2 regions of the Streptomyces sp. NPDC016562 genome follow, and region 2 is predicted to be linked to the other one. Evidence: riboswitches for the same ligand, from Rfam matches in the RefSeq annotation. Region 2 holds a riboswitch; the other holds the start of a gene.
What was found. A riboswitch is a leader RNA that binds a small molecule or an ion and turns the genes downstream of it on or off. The one in region 2 is predicted to bind S-adenosylmethionine.

Region 1 (5,364 bases), on a different contig from region 2:
CTGCGTCAGCTCCGGCCGTACGAGGTGCCCGCGCGAGAGCCGCAGCAGGGCCGTGCGGTAGATCGCCGCGGCCATCCGGCCCAGCGCCTGTCCGTCCTGATGGCGGTGCAGGCGTACGCCCACGTCCACCTGGGCCAGCGCGTCCAGCCCGACCGTGTGCAGCGCGTCCACCAGAAGGCCCAGCTCGACTCCGTACCCGACGGGGAACGGCAGCCGTTCCAGCAGGGAGCGGCGTACGGCGTACTCGCCGCCCAGCGGCTGGACGAAACCGGCCAGCTGCGGCCAGTGGAGGTTGAGCAGGGGACGGGCCACCAGCTCGGTGACCCTGCCGCCCTGGCCGGGGGCGTCGCCCAGCGGGCGGTCGTACATCGCCTTGACGAAGTGCACGTCCGGCTCGGTGAGCAGCGGCCCGACGATCCCCGAGACGAAGGAGGCCGAGAAGTCCCGCAGGTCGGCGTCGACGAAGCAGACGATGTCACCGCTGGTGGCCAGCAGCGAGCGCCACAGCACCTCGCCCTTGCCGTGCAGCGCCGGGATCCTCGGCAGGATCTCGTCGCGGTGCACCACCCGCGCTCCGGCGTCCGCGGCGACCTGCGCGGTCCGGTCCTGCGAGCCCGAGTCGACGACCAGCAGTTCGTCCACCAGGGGGACGGGCGGTCCCTCGATCAGCTCGCGCCGGATCGTCTCGACGATCGCGCCGACGGTGGCTTCCTCGTCGAGCGCGGGCAGCACGACGCTGACCGTGCTGCCTGTCGCCCGTTTCCGGTCGAGCAGCTGGTCGAGCGGTCGGTCGGCGGCTGACCAGGAGCGGTCGGCCAGCCAGCGCTCCACCTCTTCCAGCACTCTCGGCACTCCCTGTTTCGTCCCCTGTATGGACCGGTTTGTGATCCATCTCGCGGTTCGGACGGCTGTCTCAACCACCCGGCCCTTCGGTTACAGTCTTGAACAACGCGAAGGACCACCGCATGCCGGGGGTCCCCGCGAACAAACGCACCGGCGCGCCACAGAGCGCGTATGCCGGTGCCATACCGCTCATCCAGAGGGGCAGAGGGACACGGCCCGTTGAAGCCCCGGCAACCCTCCAGTCGGTTCTCGTGATGCGTCACACGCATCCCCGCGAGGTCCCCGGCTAGGGAAGGTGCCAATTCCGTCTCATGGCGAAGTGCGCCATGGGGAAGATGAGGAGAAAGGGCCTCGCCATCATGGCTGCACAGACTGTCGCCACCTCTGTCGATCTCGGACCTGCCACCGGCCTCTCGTGCCGTGAGTGCGGTACCCGCTTCGAACTCGGCCCCATCTTCGCGTGCGTCGAGTGTTTCGGACCGCTGGAAGTCGCCTACGACCTTCCCACCGGTGACCCCGAAGCCCTGCGCGCCGCGATCGAGGCCGGCCCGAACAACATCTGGCGGTACGCGCCGCTGCTGCCCGTCCCCGCGGACGTGGCGTCCAAGCCGAGCCTGAACCCGGGCTTCACCAAGCTCGTGGACGCGGCCAACCTGGCCAAGGAGCTCGGCGTCACCGGCAAGCTCTACGTCAAGGACGACTCGGGCAACCCGACGCACTCCTTCAAGGACCGCGTCGTGGCCATCGCCGTCGAGGCGGCCCGCGCCTTCGGCTTCACCACCCTGTCCTGCTCCTCCACGGGCAACCTGGCCGGCGCCGTCGGCGCCGCGGCCGCCCGGGCGGGCTTCCGCTCCTGCGTGTTCATCCCGCACGACCTGGAGCAGGGCAAGGTCGTCATGGCCGGTGTCTACGGCGGCGACCTGGTCGGCATCGAGGGTAACTACGACGACGTCAACCGCTTCTGCTCCGAGCTCATCGGCGACCCGCTGGGCGAGGGCTGGGGCTTCGTCAACGTCAACCTGCGCCCGTACTACGGCGAGGGCTCCAAGACCCTGGCGTACGAGATCTGCGAGCAGCTCGGCTGGCGGCTGCCCGACCAGATCGTGATCCCGATCGCGTCCGGCTCGCAGCTGACGAAGATCGACAAGGGTCTGCAGGAGCTGATCAAGCTCGGCCTCGTCGAGGACAAGCCGTACAAGATCTTCGGCGCCCAGGCCGAGGGCTGCTCCCCGGTGTCGACCGCCTTCAAGGCCGGTCACGACGTGGTCCGCCCGCAGAAGCCGAACACCATCGCCAAGTCGCTGGCCATCGGCAACCCGGCGGACGGCCCGTACGTCCTGGACATCGCGCGGCGCACCGGCGGTTTCGTCGAGGACGTCAACGACGAGCAGGTCGTCGAGGCCATCAAGATCCTCGCCCAGACCGAGGGCATCTTCGCCGAGACCGCGGGCGGCGTGACCGTCGGCGTGACGAAGAAGCTCATCGAGAACGGGCAGCTCGACCCGGAGCTGACGACCGTCATCCTCAACACCGGTGACGGCCTCAAGACCCTGGAGGCGGTGGCCGCGGACAGCGGGCAGACCGCCACCATCCGCCCGAGCCTGGACGCCTTCCGCGCCGCCGGCCTGGCGTGACCTGACCAACCCCCTGCTCTACCGGAAAGGCAGTAGCGCCATGAGCGTCAACGTCCGCATCCCCACCATCCTGCGCACCTACACCGGCGGCAAGGCCGAGGTCCCGGCCGAGGGCGCGACCCTCGCCGAGGTCATCGAGTCCCTGGAGAAGAACCACCCGGGCATCGCCGCGCGCGTCCTGGACGACCAGGGCAAGCTGCGCCGCTTCGTGAACGTCTACGTCAACGACGACGACGTGCGGTTCGAGGGCGGGCTGGAGGCGGTGACGCCGGACGGCGCCGGTGTCTCGATCATCCCCGCCGTGGCCGGCGGCTGCTGACCTCCGCGGAATCCGACGGGACGCGAAAAAACAGAATTGCCCCCTCCGCTAAAAGCGGAGGGGGCAATTCTGCTTGATTGGGCGCGGTAGAGTTGGGGAAGTCCCCTCCGCGGTTCTTGCCCGCCGCATATGAACGGGCCGCGTGAGGGTCGACATCGGGCCAATGTGCAAGCGCGGTATGGGGCTTTGGCGAGATATGTCGGGCCCGAGTTGCCCTGGAAGATGCCAGATTTTCACTCTATTTCAATGTTTCTCGGTGCCCAGAATTCTCGTCGGATTGACCTGTTGCAGACAGCACTCGCGCAGATACATTCAGCCTCGGTCGACGCGTTCCGGCGCAAGTTCTGACCCGGGAGCGCGAAGTGCGTTCCCGCGCAAGGGCCAGTAATAGGGGAGTTAGGCATGGCTCAGGGCACCGTCAAGTGGTTCAACGCGGAGAAGGGCTACGGCTTCATCGCGGTCGACGGTGGTGCGGATGTGTTCGTCCACTACAGCGCCATCCAGATGGACGGGTACCGCACCCTTGAAGAGGGTCAGCGGGTCGAGTTCGAGATCTCGCAGGGCCAGAAGGGTCCGCAGGCGGACATGGTCAAGCTCGCGCTCGGCTAGTCCTGAAGCGGTCGACCAAGACGAACGACCAAAGACCTACGAGGGGCCCACATCCTGGACACGGGATGGGGGCCCCTCGTGCGCGTGCCCGGTGCTGACGGGGGTGCGGCGCGGTCGACACCCGGGTGTTGGCCCAAGCCGCTTGCACTCGGAGGGGTCGAGTGCTAATCATTGGCGTTAGCACTCTCCCGGTGAGAGTGCTTAAAACGAGGACCGGGTCGGTGAGGCCCGCAGGGTCCGGCGGGAAGGAACCGCCGGGCACGCAGGCCGTCCGTCGCGGGCGCGGGCGCGGTCCGGGAGCAATCCACCGCTGTCCGGGAGGACCACTTCAGATGGCCAAGATCATTGCGTTCGACGAGGAGGCCCGCCGCGGTCTCGAGCGTGGGATGAACCAGCTCGCCGACGCCGTCAAGGTCACCCTTGGCCCCAAGGGTCGCAACGTCGTCCTTGAGAAGAAGTGGGGCGCCCCCACGATCACCAACGATGGTGTCTCCATCGCCAAGGAGATCGAGCTCGAGGACCCGTACGAGAAGATCGGCGCCGAGCTGGTCAAGGAAGTCGCCAAGAAGACGGACGACGTCGCCGGCGACGGTACGACCACCGCCACCGTGCTCGCCCAGGCACTCGTCCGCGAGGGCCTGCGCAACGTGGCCGCCGGCGCCAACCCGATGGCCCTCAAGCGTGGTATCGAGAAGGCCGTCGAGGCCGTCTCCGCCGCCCTGCTCGCCCAGGCCAAGGATGTCGAGACCAAGGAGCAGATCGCTTCGACGGCCTCCATCTCCGCCGCCGACACCCAGATCGGCGAGCTCATCGCCGAAGCCATGGACAAGGTCGGCAAGGAAGGCGTCATCACCGTCGAGGAGTCCCAGACCTTCGGTCTGGAGCTGGAGCTCACCGAGGGTATGCGCTTCGACAAGGGCTACATCTCGGCGTACTTCGCCACCGACATGGAGCGTATGGAGGCGTCCCTGGACGACCCGTACATCCTGATCGTCAACTCCAAGATCGGCTCGGTCAAGGACCTGCTGCCGCTCCTGGAGAAGGTCATGCAGTCCGGCAAGCCGCTGCTGATCATCGCCGAGGACGTCGAGGGCGAGGCCCTGTCGACCCTGGTCGTCAACAAGATCCGTGGCACCTTCAAGTCCGTCGCCGTCAAGGCCCCGGGCTTCGGTGACCGCCGCAAGGCCATGCTCGGTGACATCGCCATCCTCACGGGCGGCACCGTCATCTCCGAGGAGGTCGGCCTCAAGCTGGAGAACGCCGGTCTCGACCTGCTCGGCCGCGCCCGCAAGGTCGTCATCACCAAGGACGAGACCACCATCGTCGACGGTGCCGGTGACAGCGACCAGGTCGCCGGTCGCGTGAACCAGATCCGCGCCGAGATCGAGAACTCGGACTCGGACTACGACCGTGAGAAGCTCCAGGAGCGCCTCGCGAAGCTGGCCGGCGGCGTGGCCGTCATCAAGGCCGGTGCCGCGACCGAGGTCGAGCTCAAGGAGCGCAAGCACCGCATCGAGGACGCCGTTCGCAACGCGAAGGCGGCCGTCGAGGAGGGCATCGTCGCCGGTGGTGGCGTGGCCCTGCTCCAGGCCTCCTCGGTCTTCGAGAAGCTCGACCTGTCGGGTGACGAGGCGACCGGCGCCAACGCCGTGAAGCTCGCCCTGGAGGCCCCGCTCAAGCAGATCGCCGTCAACGGTGGTCTCGAGGGTGGCGTCGTCGTGGAGAAGGTCCGCAACCTCACCGTGGGCTGGGGCCTGAACGCCGCGACCGGCGAGTACGTCGACATGATCGCCGAGGGCATCATCGACCCGGCGAAGGTCACCCGTTCCGCCCTGCAGAACGCGGCGTCCATCGCGGCCCTCTTCCTCACCACCGAGGCCGTCATCGCCGACAAGCCCGAGAAGGCCGGCGCCGGCGCCCCGGGCGGCATGCCGGGCGGTGACATGGACTTCTGATCGA
Region 2 (5,364 bases):
GTCGAGCACGGTGTCCAGCAGCAGCCGCAGCCGCATGTCCTCGATGCTGCGCCCCTCGCGGGTGGCCCGGCGCGAGCTCTCCAGCGCCGTCTCCACCTCCGCGAGGCGGGACTTGAGCCGCCGCGTCTCGCTCTCGGCGGCGGCGACCCGGGTGGCCGCGTCACTGCGGATCCCGTCGATCTCGGCCGTCATCTTGCGCAGGGCGGCCTCGCCGCGCTTGACGTCGCTGAGGGCGCTGCGCAGTTTGCGCTGAAGCGATTCCGCTTCCTTGCGGGCCTCGTCCAGCTCGGCCCGGACCTGCTCACCGCCCGTGCGCTGCAGTTCCCGTACGTGGGCCAGCTCCTCGCGCAGGCGCTCCAGCTCGCGCCGGGTCTCCTCGCCGACCCGCTCGGCGTCCGCGCGCTGCGCCTCCTCGCCCGCGGCGGCCACCAGCTTGACCCAGCCGGCCGGCCGCAGCACGAAGGCGGCGGCCGCCACGTCCAGCGGATCGGCGGCGGCGGGCGGCGCGCCGGACTCCAGCGCCCCGGCCAGGTCGGCCTGCGTCTCGCGCAGCTTCTCGGCGACCCTGCCGCGGAACACGGCGTCGGTCTCGACCGCCGTGGCCATGGCGTTGCCCGCGAACTTGGCGCGCCGGGTGGGGGTGAAGCGGGCGTACTGGCGCAGCTGCGCCGGGAGGTCCGCGACCGTCAGCCCGCCGAAGGCGTCCGAGACGAGCGCGACGACCCGGCGCCGCACGCCTTCCGGCAGCGGGCGGTCGAGCGCCTCGGCGGCGTCGCCGGCCGCACCGGCCGGTTCAGCGCCGCTTGCTGGCTCCACAATCCGTCACCCCTACCGTGATCTACGTGCGGGCCGGGCTCCGTCAGGAGTCCGTGCCCGGCCTGTCCACCAGCTCGATCTGGTCCACCGCGTTGCACCAGCGGCAGCGGACCGACTCGATGGTCTCATTGACCACCTCGCGTTCCTCGACCTTCGGCTCCCCGGCCAGGTCCAGGTGGACGTACTCGACGACCTTCGACGAACGGGTGACGTCGAAACGCGTGAGGTTGCCGCACAGGGTGCAGCGCCACCGGGTGGTGTCGGTCGGAAGGGGAACCGTCATCAGGCCGCTCTCTCTTCTTCGTAGCTGATTCAATTAAAGCCGTCCGCGGGGCCCTCTGCGTGCGCCTGCGACCGCAGCTCGTAACCCTACGGCCTGGCACCGCCTCAGGTGGGTCCCGTTGCGTCATGCTCTGTCACATGATCGTAAGGTGGCGCGCCGTACGCGAGGCTGCCCGGGGAGCGGTGGTGACCCATGCGCTGATCGCCGGCTGCGGAGTGGTGTTCGTCCTGGGGCCGGCCTCGGGGCTGAACCCGTCCTACGGGACGGGCGAGGAGCTGCTGGCCGCCGGGGCCGCATACTTCCGGCGCTGGGGCGTGGTCCCGGCGGAGCTCTTCACGGGCACCCCGCGCGCCTGGCTGACGCCGCTGACCGCGCTGTTCGTCCACGGCAGCTGGCTGCACCTGCTCGGCAACATGCTCTTCCTGCACGTCTTCGGCGCGATGACGGAGGAGCGGATGGGACGCCCGGCGTTCCTCGTCTTCTACGTCTGCACGGGGTACGTGGCCCTGGCGGCCTACGCGGCGGCCAACGCGGGCTCCTCACAGACCCTCGTGGGGGCGTCCGGGGCCATCTCGGCCGTCCTGGGCGCCTTCCTCTACCTGCTGCCCCGGGCGCGGGTGACGAGCCTGTTCCCCTTCCTCTTCTTCCTGCCGCTGCGCTTCCCGGCGTGGCTCGTGCTGCTGTTCTGGTTCGCCCTCCAGGGGGTGGCCGCGCACCGGGCGGGCAGCGGGCCGGGAGTCGCCTACCTGGCCCACCTGGTGGGCTTCTCGCTGGGCTTCCTCTACGCGTGGGCGCGCTATCGGCGTACGACTAGAGTGATGAGACCAGCGACGGCCACCGAGGGAGACAGCCAGCCGTGATCACCGCGATCGTGCTCATCAAGACCAGCGTGGACCGCATCCCCGAGATCGCCGAGTCCATCGCCGCGCTGGACAGCGTCAGCGAGGTCTACTCCGTCACCGGTACGTACGACCTGATCGCCCTGGTCCGTGTGGCCCGCCACGAGAATCTGGCGGACATCATCCCCGGCCGCATCAGCAAGATCCCGGGCGTCGAGGCGACGGACACGCACGTGGCGTTCCGCACGTACTCCCAGCACGACCTGGAAGCGGCCTTCGCGATCGGCCTCGACGCGTAGCGCTGGCTTTGGCGGGTTGCCCTGCGGGCGGCTCGGTAACGTCCGGGCCGGCACCGGCGGCCTGGTCGGCGGGGTCGGTCCGTGGGGCCGCGCCGGGGTGTCTCCTCGGCTCGCGCCTGCGGGCCCGTCGCGGCTGTCAAGGGTGGTTGCGCGCTCGTCCTGCGGGGACACCCCGCCACGTCCCCACTCCCCCCCGCCCCGGCACCCGCTGCCGAAGCCGGGCCGTGGGGCGGGGACACGCAGGAGGGTCCCCGCAGGACGAGCGCGCAACCCGGGCCGCACAACTGGACCGAGGCCGCAGGCGCGAGCCGAGGAGACCCTCGTGCGGGGCGCCGCCCCACCCCTTCACCGCCGAACTGGCGGAGCGGCCCGGCGGAGCCAACCCGTCGAGCGACCCCGCAGGGGAGACGTCACACCGCCGGGACGCAGCGGCCCTCCTGGGTGCGGTACTGCCACTGGGCACCGTTCTCGACCAGTTCCCTGACCGCGCGGACGAAGCGGTCCACGTGCTCGTCCGGGGTGCCCGCGCCGAAGCTGACGCGGATGGCGTTGAGGGACCGCTCGCCGGGGGCCGCCTCGGGGGCCCCGCATTCGCCCTGGGCCTGCGGTTCGCTGCCCAGCAGGGTGCGGACCAGCGGGTGGGCGCAGAACAGGCCGTCGCGCACGCCGATCCCGTACTCGGCGGACAGGGCCGCGGCGAAGTGCGAGCTGTTCCAGCCGTCCACCACGAAGGAGATGACGCCGACCCGCGGCGCGTCGTCCCCGAAGAGGGACAGGACCCGCACGGCCGGGACCTGCGCCAGGCCTTCGCGGACCTTGGCGATGAGGTGCTGCTCGCGGGCCACGAGGCTCTCGAAGCCGGCCTCGGTCAGGGCCCGGCAGGCGGAGGCGATGGAGTAGACGCCGATCACGTTCGGGGAGCCGGCCTCGTGCCGGGCCGCCGTGGTGTGCCACTCGACGTCGACGCCGCCGTCCTCGCGCCGGGCCACCGTGCGGGAGGCGCCGCCGCCGGCCAGGTAGGGCTCGGCCTCCTGGAGCCAGTCCGCGCGGCCGGCGAGGACGCCCGAGCCGAAGGGGGCGTAGAGCTTGTGCCCGGAGAAGGCGACCCAGTCGACGTCCAGGTCCTGCACGGAGACCGGGTGGTGCGGGGCGAGTTGGGCGGCGTCCAGGACGATCCGCGCGCCGTGGGCGTGCGCGGCGGCGGCGAGTTCCTTCACGGGCCACAGCTCGCCGGTGACGTTGGACGCGCCGGTGACGCAGACCAGCGCCGGGCCGTAGCCCCCTTCGGCCGATGCCGTGCGGTCGGCCAGGGCACGCTCCAGGGTGGCGACCGCCTCGTCCGGGGTGCGGGGGGCGTTGAGGTAGGTGACCTCCGCGTCCGCCCACGGCAGGAGCGAGGCGTGGTGCTCGGTCTCGAAGACGAACACCTGGCAGCCGGCCGGGAGTACGGCGGCGAGCAGGTTCAGCGAGTCGGTCGTGGACCGGGTGAAGACCACCTGGTCGCAGGGGCGGCAGTCGAGGAACTCCGCGACCGTGACCCGGCTCTGCTCGAAGAGGTCGGTGGAGAGCTGCGAGAGGTACCCGGCGCCGCGGTGCACGCTGCCGTAGTACGGGGCGTACGCGGCCACGTCGTCCCAGACCCGCTGGAGCGCGGGGGCGCTGGCCGCGTAGTCGAGGGCCGCGTAGGTGACCTCGCCGCCGGTGACGAGCGGGACGGTGACGTCCCGGCCGAGGACCGCGAGGGGCTCGGCACAGGCGGGGTCGACGGGGGCGGCGGAACCGGCGGTGGCGGTGGCGGTGGCGTTCAGGGTTGCGGACATGGCGGTATCTCCCGGCAGGCAGGGCTGAATGGCTTCGGTGCGCCCGTACGCGGGTACGGCGCTGCGGCCGTCCGGGGTACGGGGAGGTCCTCGGAGCGCGGGGGTACGCGGAAGCGTCCCTGATCCGAGGGTGGAAGAAGGGGCGGAGCCGCCCTATCGCATTCGCTTGCTCACGGAAAAAGCTCCTCGAGAAGACCAGGACCCCTGGTGTCGAGGGATCCGCGCTTGCCGTAGGCCTTGCTGCCTACGACCTGGTCATCACCCGGGGCACCCCGCCACGGAAGGAGGGTTGCCGGACAGCAAGCCGGGGCCTAAACGCTGTCACTCGTGACCTGATCTGCATCCTGCCACACGATCCCCCGCGCGCAAGACCCCGGTCCGCATGGCGGACCGGGGCCGTGGCTGGAATCGGGGCCGCGGGGGCGACCCTAGGCGTTGCTGGCGGCCACCCAGCGCTCCAGCGCGGCCCGCGCCGCACCGGAGTCGATCGACTCCGCCGCACGGGTGATGCCCGCGGCGATCTGCTCCTCCAGCGTGCCGGTGCCGGGGTCCAGGGCCACCAGCGCCGCCGCCGCGTTGAGCAGCACCGCCTCGCGGACCGGCCCGGGCTCCCCCGCCAGCAGGCGGCGGGCGACGTCCGCGTTGTACGAGGGGTCGCCGCCGGCCAGGGCGGAGACGTCGACGAGCGGGATGCCGACGTCGCGCGGGTCGAAGGACCGCTCCACGACCTCGCCGTCGCGCACCCACCAGACGCGCGAGGTCGACGTCGTGGTCAGCTCGTCCAGGCCGTCGTCGCCGCGGAAGACCAGCGCGGAGGAGCCCCGCTCGGCGAGGACGCCCGCCACGATGGGGGCCATCCGGGGGTCGGCGACGCCCGTCGCCTGGGACCGTACCCGGGCCGGATTGGTCAGCGGGCCGAGGATGTTGAAGGTGGTGCGGATGCCCAGTTCCCTGCGCGCCCCCGCCACGTGCCGCAGCGCCGGGTGGAACTTCACCGCGAAGCAGAAGGTGATGCCGGCCTCCTCGGCCACCTCCACGACCCGCTGCGTGCTGAGGTTGAGGTTGACGCCGAGCTTTTCCAGGACGTCGGAGGAGCCGCTCGCGGAGGACGCGGCCCGGTTCCCGTGCTTGACCACCTTGGCGCCCGTACCGGCCACCACGACCGCCGACATCGTCGAGATGTTCACCGTCTTGGCCCCGTCGCCGCCCGTGCCGACGATGTCGACCGTCCGGCCCGGCACCTCGATCAGGTTGGCGTGGGCGTACATGGCGTGGACGAGGCCGTTGATCTCCGCGACGGTCTCCCC

Region 1: it holds a riboswitch for S-adenosylmethionine, as region 2 does, so the genes downstream of both, thrC (threonine synthase) here and ACF059_RS25565 (aminotransferase class V-fold PLP-dependent enzyme) in region 2, are expected to answer to the same signal.

What each region holds. Positions count from the first base shown of each region.
Region 1 is NZ_JBIBRZ010000006.1:409,704-415,067, reverse strand. Features, by position in the region: gene ACF059_RS25500 (glucosyl-3-phosphoglycerate synthase) at 1-843, opposite strand, end outside; SAM riboswitch class I at 1,030-1,185, shown strand; gene thrC (threonine synthase) at 1,203-2,477, shown strand; gene ACF059_RS25490 (MoaD/ThiS family protein) at 2,518-2,796, shown strand; gene ACF059_RS25485 (cold-shock protein) at 3,199-3,405, shown strand; gene groL (chaperonin GroEL) at 3,738-5,360, shown strand.
Region 2 is NZ_JBIBRZ010000007.1:11,655-17,018, reverse strand. Features, by position in the region: gene ACF059_RS25585 (NYN domain-containing protein) at 1-819, opposite strand, end outside; gene ACF059_RS25580 (hypothetical protein) at 860-1,099, opposite strand; gene ACF059_RS25575 (rhomboid family intramembrane serine protease) at 1,225-1,959, shown strand; gene ACF059_RS25570 (Lrp/AsnC family transcriptional regulator) at 1,956-2,237, shown strand; gene ACF059_RS25565 (aminotransferase class V-fold PLP-dependent enzyme) at 2,648-4,057, opposite strand; SAM riboswitch class IV at 4,274-4,390, opposite strand; gene trpD (anthranilate phosphoribosyltransferase) at 4,486-5,364, opposite strand, start outside.